Regions from separate parts of the Shinella agrisoli genome, predicted to be linked through region 2. Evidence: riboswitches for the same ligand, from Rfam matches in the RefSeq annotation. Region 2 holds a riboswitch; the other holds the start of a gene.
The links. A riboswitch is a leader RNA that binds a small molecule or an ion and turns the genes downstream of it on or off. The one in region 2 is predicted to bind cobalamin.
Positions count from the first base shown of each region.

Region 1: linked by a shared signal. The riboswitch ahead of ACIIOY_RS23980 (hypothetical protein) and the one ahead of ACIIOY_RS11940 (ABC transporter substrate-binding protein) in region 2 are both predicted to bind cobalamin.

Region 1 covers NZ_JBJIEP010000031.1:27,221-32,728, reverse strand. Annotated here, with positions in the region: gene metH (methionine synthase) at 1-1,612, opposite strand, end outside; gene ACIIOY_RS23980 (hypothetical protein) at 1,695-1,910, opposite strand; cobalamin riboswitch at 2,009-2,229, opposite strand; gene ACIIOY_RS23975 (hypothetical protein) at 2,432-2,638, opposite strand; gene ACIIOY_RS23970 (glycoside hydrolase family 94 protein) at 2,637-5,508, shown strand, end outside.
Region 2 covers NZ_JBJIEP010000009.1:144,242-149,749, forward strand. Annotated here, with positions in the region: gene ACIIOY_RS11920 (ABC transporter permease) at 1-73, opposite strand, end outside; gene ACIIOY_RS11925 (ABC transporter ATP-binding protein) at 75-1,157, opposite strand; gene ACIIOY_RS11930 (polyamine ABC transporter substrate-binding protein) at 1,321-2,391, shown strand; gene ACIIOY_RS11935 (MurR/RpiR family transcriptional regulator) at 2,445-3,299, shown strand; cobalamin riboswitch at 3,334-3,563, shown strand; gene ACIIOY_RS11940 (ABC transporter substrate-binding protein) at 3,718-4,761, shown strand; gene ACIIOY_RS11945 (FecCD family ABC transporter permease) at 4,758-5,508, shown strand, end outside.

The DNA.
Region 1 (5,508 bases), on a different contig from region 2:
AGACGATGTCCTCCGGCGCAAGGCCGGCGACCTCGGTGAGCAGCTTGTAGGCGCGGGTGCAGATCTCCACCTTGCGTGCCTTCGTGTCGGCCTGGCCCTTTTCGTCGAAGGCCATGACGACGACGGCGGCGCCATAGGCGCGCACGAGCTTCGCATGGTGCAGGAAGACTTCCTCTCCTTCCTTCAGCGAGATCGAGTTGACCAGCGGCTTGCCCTGCACGCATTTGAGGCCCGCCTCGATCACCTCCCATTTGGAGCTGTCGATCATCACGGGCACGCGGGCGATGTCCGGCTCGGCGGCGACGAGGTTGAGGTATTCCGTCATCGCCCTGGCCGAGTCGATCAGGCCCTCGTCCATGTTGATGTCGATGACCTGCGCGCCGTTCGCCACCTGGTCGCGCGCCACGTCCAGCGCCGCGGCATAGTCGCCGGCGGTGATCAGCTTGCGGAATTTCGCCGAGCCCGTGACGTTGGTGCGCTCGCCCACGTTGACGAAGGGGATGTCGTCCGTCAGCGTGAAGGGTTCGAGGCCGGACAGGCGCATGTGGCGCGGGATGTCGGGGATTTCGCGCGGCTTGTGGCGCGCCGCCGCCTCGGCGATCGCGCGGATATGGTCCGGCGTCGAGCCGCAGCAACCGCCGACGATGTTGACGAGGCCGTCGCGCATGAAGCCCTCGATCTGGGCGGCCATCTCCTCGGGGCTCTCGTCGTACTTGCCGAAGGCGTTCGGCAGGCCGGCGTTCGGATAGGCGCAGACGAACGTGTCGGCCACATTGGCGATCTCGGCCAGATGCGCGCGCATGGCGTTGGCGCCGAGGGCGCAGTTGAGGCCGATGGAGAAGGGTTCCGCGTGGCGAACCGAGTTCCAGAAGGCTTCCGGCGTCTGGCCGGAGAGCGTGCGGCCGGAAAGGTCGGTGATCGTGCCGGAGATCATGACGGGCAGGTGGATGCCCTTCTCCTCGAACACCGCGCGCGTCGCGAAGATCGCCGCCTTGGCGTTCAGCGTGTCGAAGATCGTCTCGATCAGGATGATGTCGGCCCCGCCGTCGATGAGGCCGCGCACCTGGTCGGCATAGGCGATCCTCAGGTCGTCGAAGGTGACGGCGCGGTAGCCGGGATTGTTGACGTCGGGGGAGATCGAGGCGGTACGGTTCGTCGGCCCGAGCGCGCCGGCGACGAAGCGGCGGCGGCCGTCCTTCTCCTGCGCCCTGAGGCCGGCGCGGCGGGCGAGGCGCGCCCCGTCGCGGTTGAGCTCGTAGACCATCACCTCCATGCCGTAGTCGGCCTGGGCGATCGTCGTGGAGGAGAAGGTGTTGGTCTCGAGGATGTCGGCGCCGGCGAGCGCATAGCGGTAGTGGATGTCCTCGATCGCGGCCGGCTGGGTCAGCGTCAGGAGGTCGTTGTTGCCCTGCTGGTGGCAGGCGCAGTCGCCGAAGCGGTCGCCGCGGAAATCTTCCTCCACCAGCTTCAGAGTCTGGATTTCCGTGCCCATGGCGCCGTCGAGCACGAGGATGCGCTCGCGGGCCGCAGCCTGCAACGCGGCCAGGATCTCGCGGCCGTCGCGCGGCGGCAGTTCGGGACCGAACAGGGTGTCCAGGTGTGAATCGGCCATGGCGAAGCCCTCCGGTGCGGTTTGCTGCAACGGAAGTCACATAAAGATATGTTTATGTCAATATGTCTTTATGGCTTGCGGCCTAGTGTACCGGCCCGTCCGCGCCGGCCAGCGAGGCGAACAGCGCCCTGAGGCGCGCGATATGCGGATCGGCGCCCTTGTACCGTGCCAGCTTCTGCACCTCCTTGAGCGCTTCGGCGGCAAGGTCGGCTCCGCGCGGCTGCCAGAGCAGCCAGGAGATGAAGACGGCTTCCGGCTCCGCGGTGCCGGAAGGCTTGGTTTCGGTGAATGCAAACATGTCTTCCCCAATCGGAAAATTGGGGGATGGCCGGACGCACGCTGCTGGATTTCGCCGACGGGCGAAGCAAGCGCACCCTTGGGACACCCCGCCCATGGACGTTACGAGCTGTCAGGGCAGGTCTCCTGGCTTGCGGGTCATCGCTTCCGTCCCGCCTTCCCGGCGCTTTCGCGCCAGTGGCATCGAGCGACAGAAGCTCGCCGTTCACAGTTGCGGGGGCAGCGCCGGCCTTGCTGCTCCTGTTCGGAGCCTCGCACCGGCTTCCCTCTTAGCCTCCGGGCCGCACGCGACTCGGAAGACCCTGACGGCGGCCAGACTGGCTTGGGCATGCGGGCAAGTCAATGGCCCCGGCGGTCATGCACAGGCGCGGGAACTTTTCCTTTCCCCGCGCATTTGGCCTCGACCCGCATCATGCGCGGGCTCGCCCGGGGGAGGGATGGGCGATTCACCAAAACCGCAAATGAGGGTCCATGCTGCGCCATCCAGTCCCGTTGACATGTTGCAAGTCTCTGTCCTTGCGGCTAAAAAATGCCGTTTTCATGCACCACGCGGCCAGGATGCCAACCAGCGTGTCGCCTGAGCCATGCCCACCCGTGAAGCGCTGCCAGGGCGCCGTCCGGTGTCATGGCTGATCGCGGCACCAAGATGAAGTCTGCCCGCGAAAGACCATCCGGCGCAAAGGCCGCCGCCGGATGGTTCAACATGGCCGGATCCAGAATCAGAAACATGCCCCTTCACAATACGCCGCCAGCTCCCCCGCGCGACGCCGACGCCAAGCAGATCGATTACAACGATTCGATCCGCGCCACCTATCTGACGCTGGAGGAGCTGGCCGAGCGCGGCGAAGCGCTCGCACGCGACAGGACGGCATCCCTGCCCGGCTTCCAGCCCTTCGAGTTCCGCCCCCGGCACAAGGAGAACGAGAAGGAGATCTTCCGCGTCTACCAGGCGACGGCGAAGGACGTGGAGGCGGGCGCGCAGATCACGCCCGCCGCCGAATGGCTGCTCGATAACTACTACGTCGTCGAAGAGGCGATCCAGGAGGTCCGGCGCGACTTCCCCCGCCGGTTCTTCCGCCAGCTTCCGACCATCGAGGTCGAGGGCGAGCGGCTCCCGCGTGCGCTGGCGCTCGCCTGGCTCTATGTCGCCCATACGCACAGCAGCGTCTCGGAGGAGAGCCTCACCGCCTTCGTGCAGGGCTTCCAGAAGCTCGACGCGCTGAAGATCGGCGAACTGTGGGCGCTGCCGTCCTTCGTCCGCTTCGTGTTGCTCGAAAACCTCCGGCGCATCTCCAGCCGCGTCGAGCGCTCGCGCAAGATGCGCTTCAAGGCGAACGAGGTGGCCGACGAGCTGGTGCGCCTCAACGACCCGGAAAAGGCCATCGCGCACCTGCGCTCGATGGAGAGCTTCACCGAGGACAACACCTTCGTCATCCAGCTCCTCTATCGCTTGCGCGACGGCCTGCAGGCTTCCGGCGCGGTGATCCAGTGGCTCGAGCGCAAGATCGAAAGCCGCGGCACCGATCTGGAGGAACTGATCGTCGCGGAGAACAACCGGCTCTCCTCCGGCAACGTCACGATGAGCTCGCTCATCAAGAGCCTGCGCCAGATAGACGATACGGAATGGCCGGTCTGGTTCGAAAGCGTCAGCCGCCTCGACGAGGCGCTGCGCCGGCGATCCGACTACAGCGACCTCGATTTCGGCTCGCGCAACAAGTACCGCAGCACGATCGAGCGCTTCGCCCGCCGGTCCGGCAAGACCGAGCTCGAGGTCACCGAGACGGCGCTCGCCATGACCGAGGAAGACGCCGCCGCGCACGCGGACGACCCGGACTACGAGGCCAATGTCGGCGCCTTCCTCGTCGGCAAGAAGCGCAAGCTCCTCGAAAAGCGCATCGGCTACCGCCCGACCGTCGTCCAGCGCGTCGTGCGCCTGACGCGCAAGCTCGACTGGCTGGCGATCGCCGGCCCGAACATCGTGCTGACGCTGCTCGCGATGATCGCGGTCTACTATTTCCTCGACCAGCTCGACATTCCGGACGGCGCATGGCTGATCATGCTCGTCCTGTTCGCGCTGCCGGCCTCGGAAGGCGCCACCGGCCTCTTCAACACGCTGGTCACCTTTTTCGTCACGCCCTCGCGCCTCGTCGGCTACGAGTTCAAGGACGGAATCCCGCAAGACGCCCGCACGCTCGTCGTCGTGCCCTGCCTCATTTCCAAGCGCGATCATGTCGACGAGCTGGTGCGCAACCTGGAGGTCCATTACCTCGCCAATCCGCGCGGAGAGATCTACTTCGCGCTCCTCAGCGACTGGGCCGACAGCCAGGTGGAGGAATCGCCGGCCGACCTCGACGTGCTCGACTATGCCAAGCGCGAGATCGCGACGCTTTCGAGCCGCTACGCCTATGACGGGCGCACGCGCTTCTACCTCCTCCACCGCCGGCGCCTCTACAATCCGTCGGAAGGCGTCTGGATGGGCTGGGAGCGCAAGCGCGGCAAGCTGCACGAGCTGAACCTGCTCCTGCGCGGCGACGGCGACACGACCTTCCTGCCGGGCGCCAACATCGTTCCGGCGGATGTGAAATACGTCATGACGCTCGATTCCGACACGCGCCTGATGCGCGATGCGGTGACGAAGCTCGTCGGCAAGATGCACCACCCGATCAACCGTCCGGTCATCGACGAGGCGACCGGCGAGATCGTCGCCGGCTACTCCATCCTCCAGCCGCGCGTCACGCCCTCGCTGACGACCGGCAAGGAGGCCTCCACCTTCCAGCGCATCTTCTCCGCCGACCGCGGCATCGACCCCTATGTCTTCACCGTCTCCGACGTCTACCAGGACCTCGCCGGCGAAGGCACCTTCACCGGCAAGGGCCTCTACCACGTCGACGCCTTCGAGGCGGCCGTGAAGGGACGCATCGAGGAGAACTCGGTGCTCAGCCACGACCTGCTCGAGGGCTCGCTCTCGCACTGCGCCCTCGTGACGGATGTCGAGCTCGTCGAGGACTTCCCCACCCGCTACGGCGTCGAGACCTCGCGCCAGCATCGCTGGGCGCGCGGCGACTGGCAGCTGCTGCCCTATATCTTCAACCCGTCGAGCGGCATTCCCATGCTCGGCCGGTGGAAGATGTACGATAACCTGCGCCGCAGCCTCATTCCGATCGGCTGGCTCGTCGCCTCCGTCATGGGCTGGTACTACATGGAGCCGCGCCAGGCGCTCATCTGGCAGCTGGTGCTGATCTTCCTGCTTTTCGTCGCGCCGACCCTCTCGCTGATTTCCGGCATCATGCCGCGCCGCAACGACATCGTGGCGCGCGCCCATGTGCATACGGTCCTGTCGGACATCCGGGCGGCCAATGCCCAGGTGGCGCTGCGCATCGCCTTCATCGCCCATTCGGCGGCGCTGATGGCCGATGCGATCGTCCGCTCGCTCTACCGCACCTTCGTCAGCCGCAGGCTGATGCTGGAATGGCGCACGGCCGCCCAGGCCGACAGCGCGGCGCGCGGCGGCATCCTCGCCCATTACCGCTCCATGTGGCAGGCGCCGGCGCTCGCCGTTCTTTCCGTCGCGCTCGCCGCCGTCTCCAGCACCGGCCTGC
Region 2 (5,508 bases):
CGGCGAGGAACAGCGTGACCGGCCCGAGCAGGACGGCAAGCTGGATGCGGCGGAGGGACGCGATGGACGACATGTCAGGCGGCCTCCGCGGGGATGAGGTGGACCGCCGCCGGATCGTAGGCGAGGCGCGCGCGGCGCGACCGCTCTATCTCGCCGACGAGGCTGCGCCGCGCGGCCGGGATTTCCGCGATGACGCGCCGGCCCGCCGCGGTGCGGCCGAAGATCTCGAAGGTGGAGCCGACGAAGACGATCTGTTCGAGCTCGACGTCGAGGCCCGGCGCATCGTCGCCAGGCCCGGCGAGGAAGAACTGCTCCGGGCGGATGAGTGCGGTCGCCGTGCCGTTCGCGCCGGCCTTCCCGTGGGCGATGGCGAGGCCGTCGCCCGTCAGGAGCCGTGTGCCGTCCGCCTGGCCCTCGAAGAGGTTGCTCGCGCCGACGAAGGTGGCGACGAAGCTGTTCTTCGGCTCGTCGTAGATGGCGCGCGGCGTATCGAGCTGCTGGATGCGCCCGCCCGAGAGAACGGCGACGCGGTCCGACATGGTGAGCGCCTCCTGCTGGTCGTGCGTGACGAAGATGAAGGAGATGCCGAGTTCGTGCTGGAGCGTCTTCAGCTCGATCTGCATGGCCTGGCGCAGGTTCTTGTCGAGGGCGGAGAGCGGCTCGTCGAGCAGCAGCAGCTTCGGGCGCGCGATGATGGCGCGGGCGAGCGCCACGCGCTGCTGCTGGCCGCCGGACAGCTGGCGCGGCTTGCGGCCCTCCATACCTTCGAGACCGACCATGCGCAAGGCGTCGGCGACCCGCCTTGCCCGCTCGGGCTTGGCGACGCCCGCCACCTCCAGCGCATAGCCGGCATTCTCGCCGACCGTCATGTGCGGGAAGAGCGCGTAGTTCTGGAAGACCGTGTTGACCGGGCGGCGGTAGGGCGGCCGGTCCGTCATGTCCTCCCCGTCGATCAGGATGCGGCCGGAATCGAGCGCGACGAAGCCGCTGATCGCCTGCAGCAGGGTGGTCTTTCCGCAGCCTGAAGGCCCCAGCAGCGTCAGGAATTCGTTGCGCCTCACCTCGAGGTCGATCGCGTCCAGCGCCGTGACCGTCTGGCCTTCGGGCGTGGCGAAGGCCTTCGCCGCCTTGTCCAGGCGGACTATGGAATCTCGCATCGTCGTTCCCCAAAATGTTATAAAAATAACGCTTGTGCGATTTAGATATATGGATACCATTTATCCATCCAAGTCAACGGCCGGCAGAAGCCGTGACGGGAAAGCCGGCGCAAAGGAAAGCGCCGGGGGCCACGACGGGCCGAACCTTCAGAGGAGACTATCGATGACGAAAACTGATCGCGCCGGCGCATCCGGCCTTCGCGCATGGGCGCGCCGCACCGCCGTTTCGCTCGCCGCCCTTCTGGCAACGGCGGGCCTGGCCGGCGCTGCCGAGCTCAACGTCTACAACTGGGGCGAATACATCAATCCGGAGGTCCTGAAGAAGTTCGAGGAGGAGACCGCGATCAAGGTCAACCTCTCGACCTATTCGTCCAACGAGGAAATGCTGGCCAAGATCCAGGGCGGCGCCACGGGCTACGACATCGTCTTCCCGTCGGTGCACATGCACGACATCATGGCCAAGCTCGACCTTCTGGAAAAGACCGACATCAACACCTACGAGGGATTCAAGAACATCGACCCGGCGTTCCTGCGCGCCAAGAGCGACCCGAAGGGCGAATATTGCCTGCCCTATGCCTGGGGCTCGGTCGGCATCTTCTACAACCGCACTGTCCTCGGCAAGGACGTCACCGGTTGGAAGGACCTCATCGAGACGGTCAAGGCGAAGGGGCTGAAGTTCACCCTGCTCGACGACATGCGCGAGGTTCTCGCCGTCGGCCTCATCCTCAACGGCCACAAGATCAACTCCACCGATCCGGCCGAACTCCAGCAGGCCGCCGACACGATCATCGCCATGAAGCCCCATGTCGCGGCCTTCACCTACGATACGCGGCCGATGGTGCAGTCGGGCGACGTCGCCGCCGGCCACTTCTTCGTCGGCGCCATGGTGGACGTCTTCGCCGACGAGAAGAACCTCGGCTACGTGATCCCCGAGGAGGGGGCGACGATGTACCAGGAGGACATCTGCGTGCTGAAGACGGCGCCGAACAAGGAAAACGCCATGAAATTCATGCAGTTCTATACGCGCCCCGAGATCGTGGCGCTCAACGTCTCGCAGCAGACCAACGGCACTGCGAACGTTCCGGCGCGGGAATTGACCCCGGAAAAGATCAAGAATAGCAAGGAGATCAACCCGCCGGCCGAGACGATGGCGCGTCTCCAGATCTTCGAGGACCTGGGGCCGGCGCTCCGCCAGCTCGACCGTGCCTGGACACGGGTCAAGACGGCGCAGTGAACGCGTGACCCCGCCCGTTTCCGGACGGGCGGGACCTTGATGGGAGAGGCGACGTGTCGAGACGCATTCTGAAGCTCGTTCAGTCCGACGACCTCCGGCGGTCCAAGTCCGACAAGCTGATCGCGCATTACATCGAGCGCAACATCGCCGAGCTTCCCTTCGAGACGGCGCGCTCCATCGCCCAACGCCTCCAGATCTCGCCCATGACCGTCGGCCGCTACCTGCGCCGCATGGGCTTCGACGGCCTCGACGAACTGAAGGGCGAGCTTAGGCGCGGCAGCTCCAACCCGGCCTGGCAGGTGAAAGGCCAGGTCGACCGGCTGGAGCAGGACCGCAAGGAGGGCAAGCTGCTCGCCGGCCTCATCCAGCAGCAGATCGACAATCTCGGCGAGATCTACGCCATCACCATCGCGCGGGAATGGCAGCAGACGATCGATGCCCTGATCGGCGCCACGGAAGTCTTTGTCGCCGCCTACCAGAACGTGCGCGGCATCGCGCAATATTTCGCCAGCCAGCTTTCCTACACGCGCCCGCGCGTCCAGTTCGTCGACGGCCTCAACGGCACCTATGCGGAACTGCTCGACGGCTCCGTCGAGGGCCGCCTGCTCTTTCTGCACGACGTGCGCCGCTTTGCCGCGAAAGCCCGGCCGCTGGCGCTGGAGGCCCGGCGTGCCGGCGTCAAGGTCGTGCTGCTCACCGACGAGTTCTGCCCCTGGGGGGTGGAAGTCTCCGACATCTGCCTCGTCGTGCCCGGCTCGCACGGTCCGCTCTGGGACGGCGCCGCGACGATGACCGCCGTCATGGACCTGCTGCTCGCCAACATCATCGTCGTCAAGGGCGAGGAGGTGAGCGAACGCGTCGATGCGCTCACCCGCCTGCAGGATGTCTTCGGGGATTTCGAGAGCTGAGCGCGCTCGCGCCTTGACGCTGCCGAGCGCGGCGGACTAAGGATGGGGCGACGGTTCCCTGAAGGATGACTCCCAGGGGATTAATAGGGAACACGGTGCGGACGACCCAACAGGGACCCATTCCGTGGCTGCCCCCGCAACTGTAGGCGGATTGCCGCCTGTCCTTGGGACGCGAAAGCGTCATGCCACTGCGGTCTCCGCGGGAAGGCAGACAGGCCGCAGACATCCGTGAGCCAGGAGACCTGCCGTCAGCGCAACCATCCAAGTCACGGGCGGGGATGCCCGGAACAGGAGACGCCATGACGATTCCGGCTGCCCATCGCGGCAGATATCCGTTCGCTTTCTCCCGACCGCACCCGATCCGCCCCTGTCGGCGCGCCGGCCAGGCCGTCCGCTTTCACATCTCCGGGAGAAACCCATGACCATTTCCGTTGCGGCCCCGCGTGCCGCATCCTTCCTGTCGCTCGTTGCCGGCGCCGCCGCCTTCGTCCTTTCTTCCGGCACCGCCGGGGCCGCCGAGACGCAATATCCGCTGACGCTGGAAAACTGCGGCCGCCAGGTCACCTTCGAGAAGGCGCCCGAGCGCGCCGTCTCGCTCGGCCAGAGCTCGACCGAAATCCTCTACCTGCTCGGCCTCGCCGACCGCATGGTCGGCACGGCCGTCTGGATCGGCCCGGTCCTCGCCGGCTACGAGGACGTGAACGCCAAGGTCGAGCGCCTTGCCGACAACGACCCGAGCTTCGAGAGCGTCGTCGCCAAGAAACCGGACCTCGTGACCGCGCAGTTCCAGTGGCATGTCGGCCCTGAGGGCATCGTCGCGACGCCGGAACAGTTCGAGGAGCTCAATATCCCGGTCTATACCTCGCCGGCCGACTGCATCGGCAAGGACAATTCCGGCGGCGGCGACGGCGTGCGCAAGACCGTCTTCACCATGGACCTGATCTACAAGGAAATCAGCGAGCTGGCGCAGATCTTCAATGTCGGGGAGCAGGGCGAGAAGGTCATCGCCGACCTCAAGGCCCGCGAGGAGGCCGCGCGCAAGAAGATCGCCTCGGCCGAGGGCAAGCTTTCGGCCGTCTTCTGGTTCTCCAGCGCCGAGCTCGACATCGATCCCTATGTCGCCGGCAAGAACGGCGCGCCGGGCTACATCATGTCGGCGCTCGGCATCAGGAACGTCATCGAGAGCGAAGAGGAATGGCCGACGGTCGGCTGGGAGACCATCGCCAAGGCCGACCCGACGATCATCGTCGCCGGCAAGATGGAGCGCCGCCGCTTCCCCGCCGACGACGTCGCCGTCAAGCACAAGTTCCTGAAGGAAGACCCGGTCGCCAGCCTCATGCCGGCCGTCAAGAACGGTCATGTCTTCGACATGGATGCCCAGGCGATGAACCCGACGATCCGCACCATCGAGGGCATCGAAGTGCTCGCCGACGCCGTCGAGAAGGCTGGCCTGGCGAAGTGACGGCCGATCATCCCATATTGCTCCGGTCGGGCGCCGCTTTCGCGGCGCTCGTGCTGCTCGTCGCCGCGCTCGGCGTCGGTGCTGCGGTGGGCGAGACGGCCATTCCGCTCGACACCGTGGCGAAGACGGTGGCGAACCGCCTCTGGCAGGCGGGGCACGCGATCGAACCGATCGACGAGGGCATCATCTGGAACTACCGGCTGAGCCGGGCGGTGGTCGCCGCCTGCTGCGGCTCGGCGCTGGCGCTCTCCGGCGTCATCCTGCAGTCGCTGCTGCGCAACGCGCTCGCCGACCCCTATATCCTCGGCATTTCCGCCGGCGCCTCGACGGGCGCGGTGGGCGTCGCGATCCTCGGCCTCGGCGCCGGCATGCTGACCTTGCCGGTCGGCGCCTTCCTCGGCGCGCTCGTCGCCTTCGGCCTCGTCAGCGCGCTCGCCGTGCGCGCGGGCCGCGGGACGGGCGCGATCATCCTTGCCGGCGTCGCCGGCTCGCAGCTCTTCAACGCGCTCACCTCCTTCATCGTCACCAAGGCGGCCAATGCCGAGCAGGCGCGGGGCATCATGTTCTGGCTGCTCGGCAACCTTTCCGGCGTGCGCTGGCCGGATGTCTGGCTGGCGCTGCCGGTCGCCTTCCTCGGCCTCCTCGTCTGCCTCTGGCATGCCCGTGCGCTCGACGCCTTCACTTTCGGCACGGAATCGGCCGCCGCGCTCGGCATCCCGGTGCGCCGCGTCTATGCCGTGCTGATCG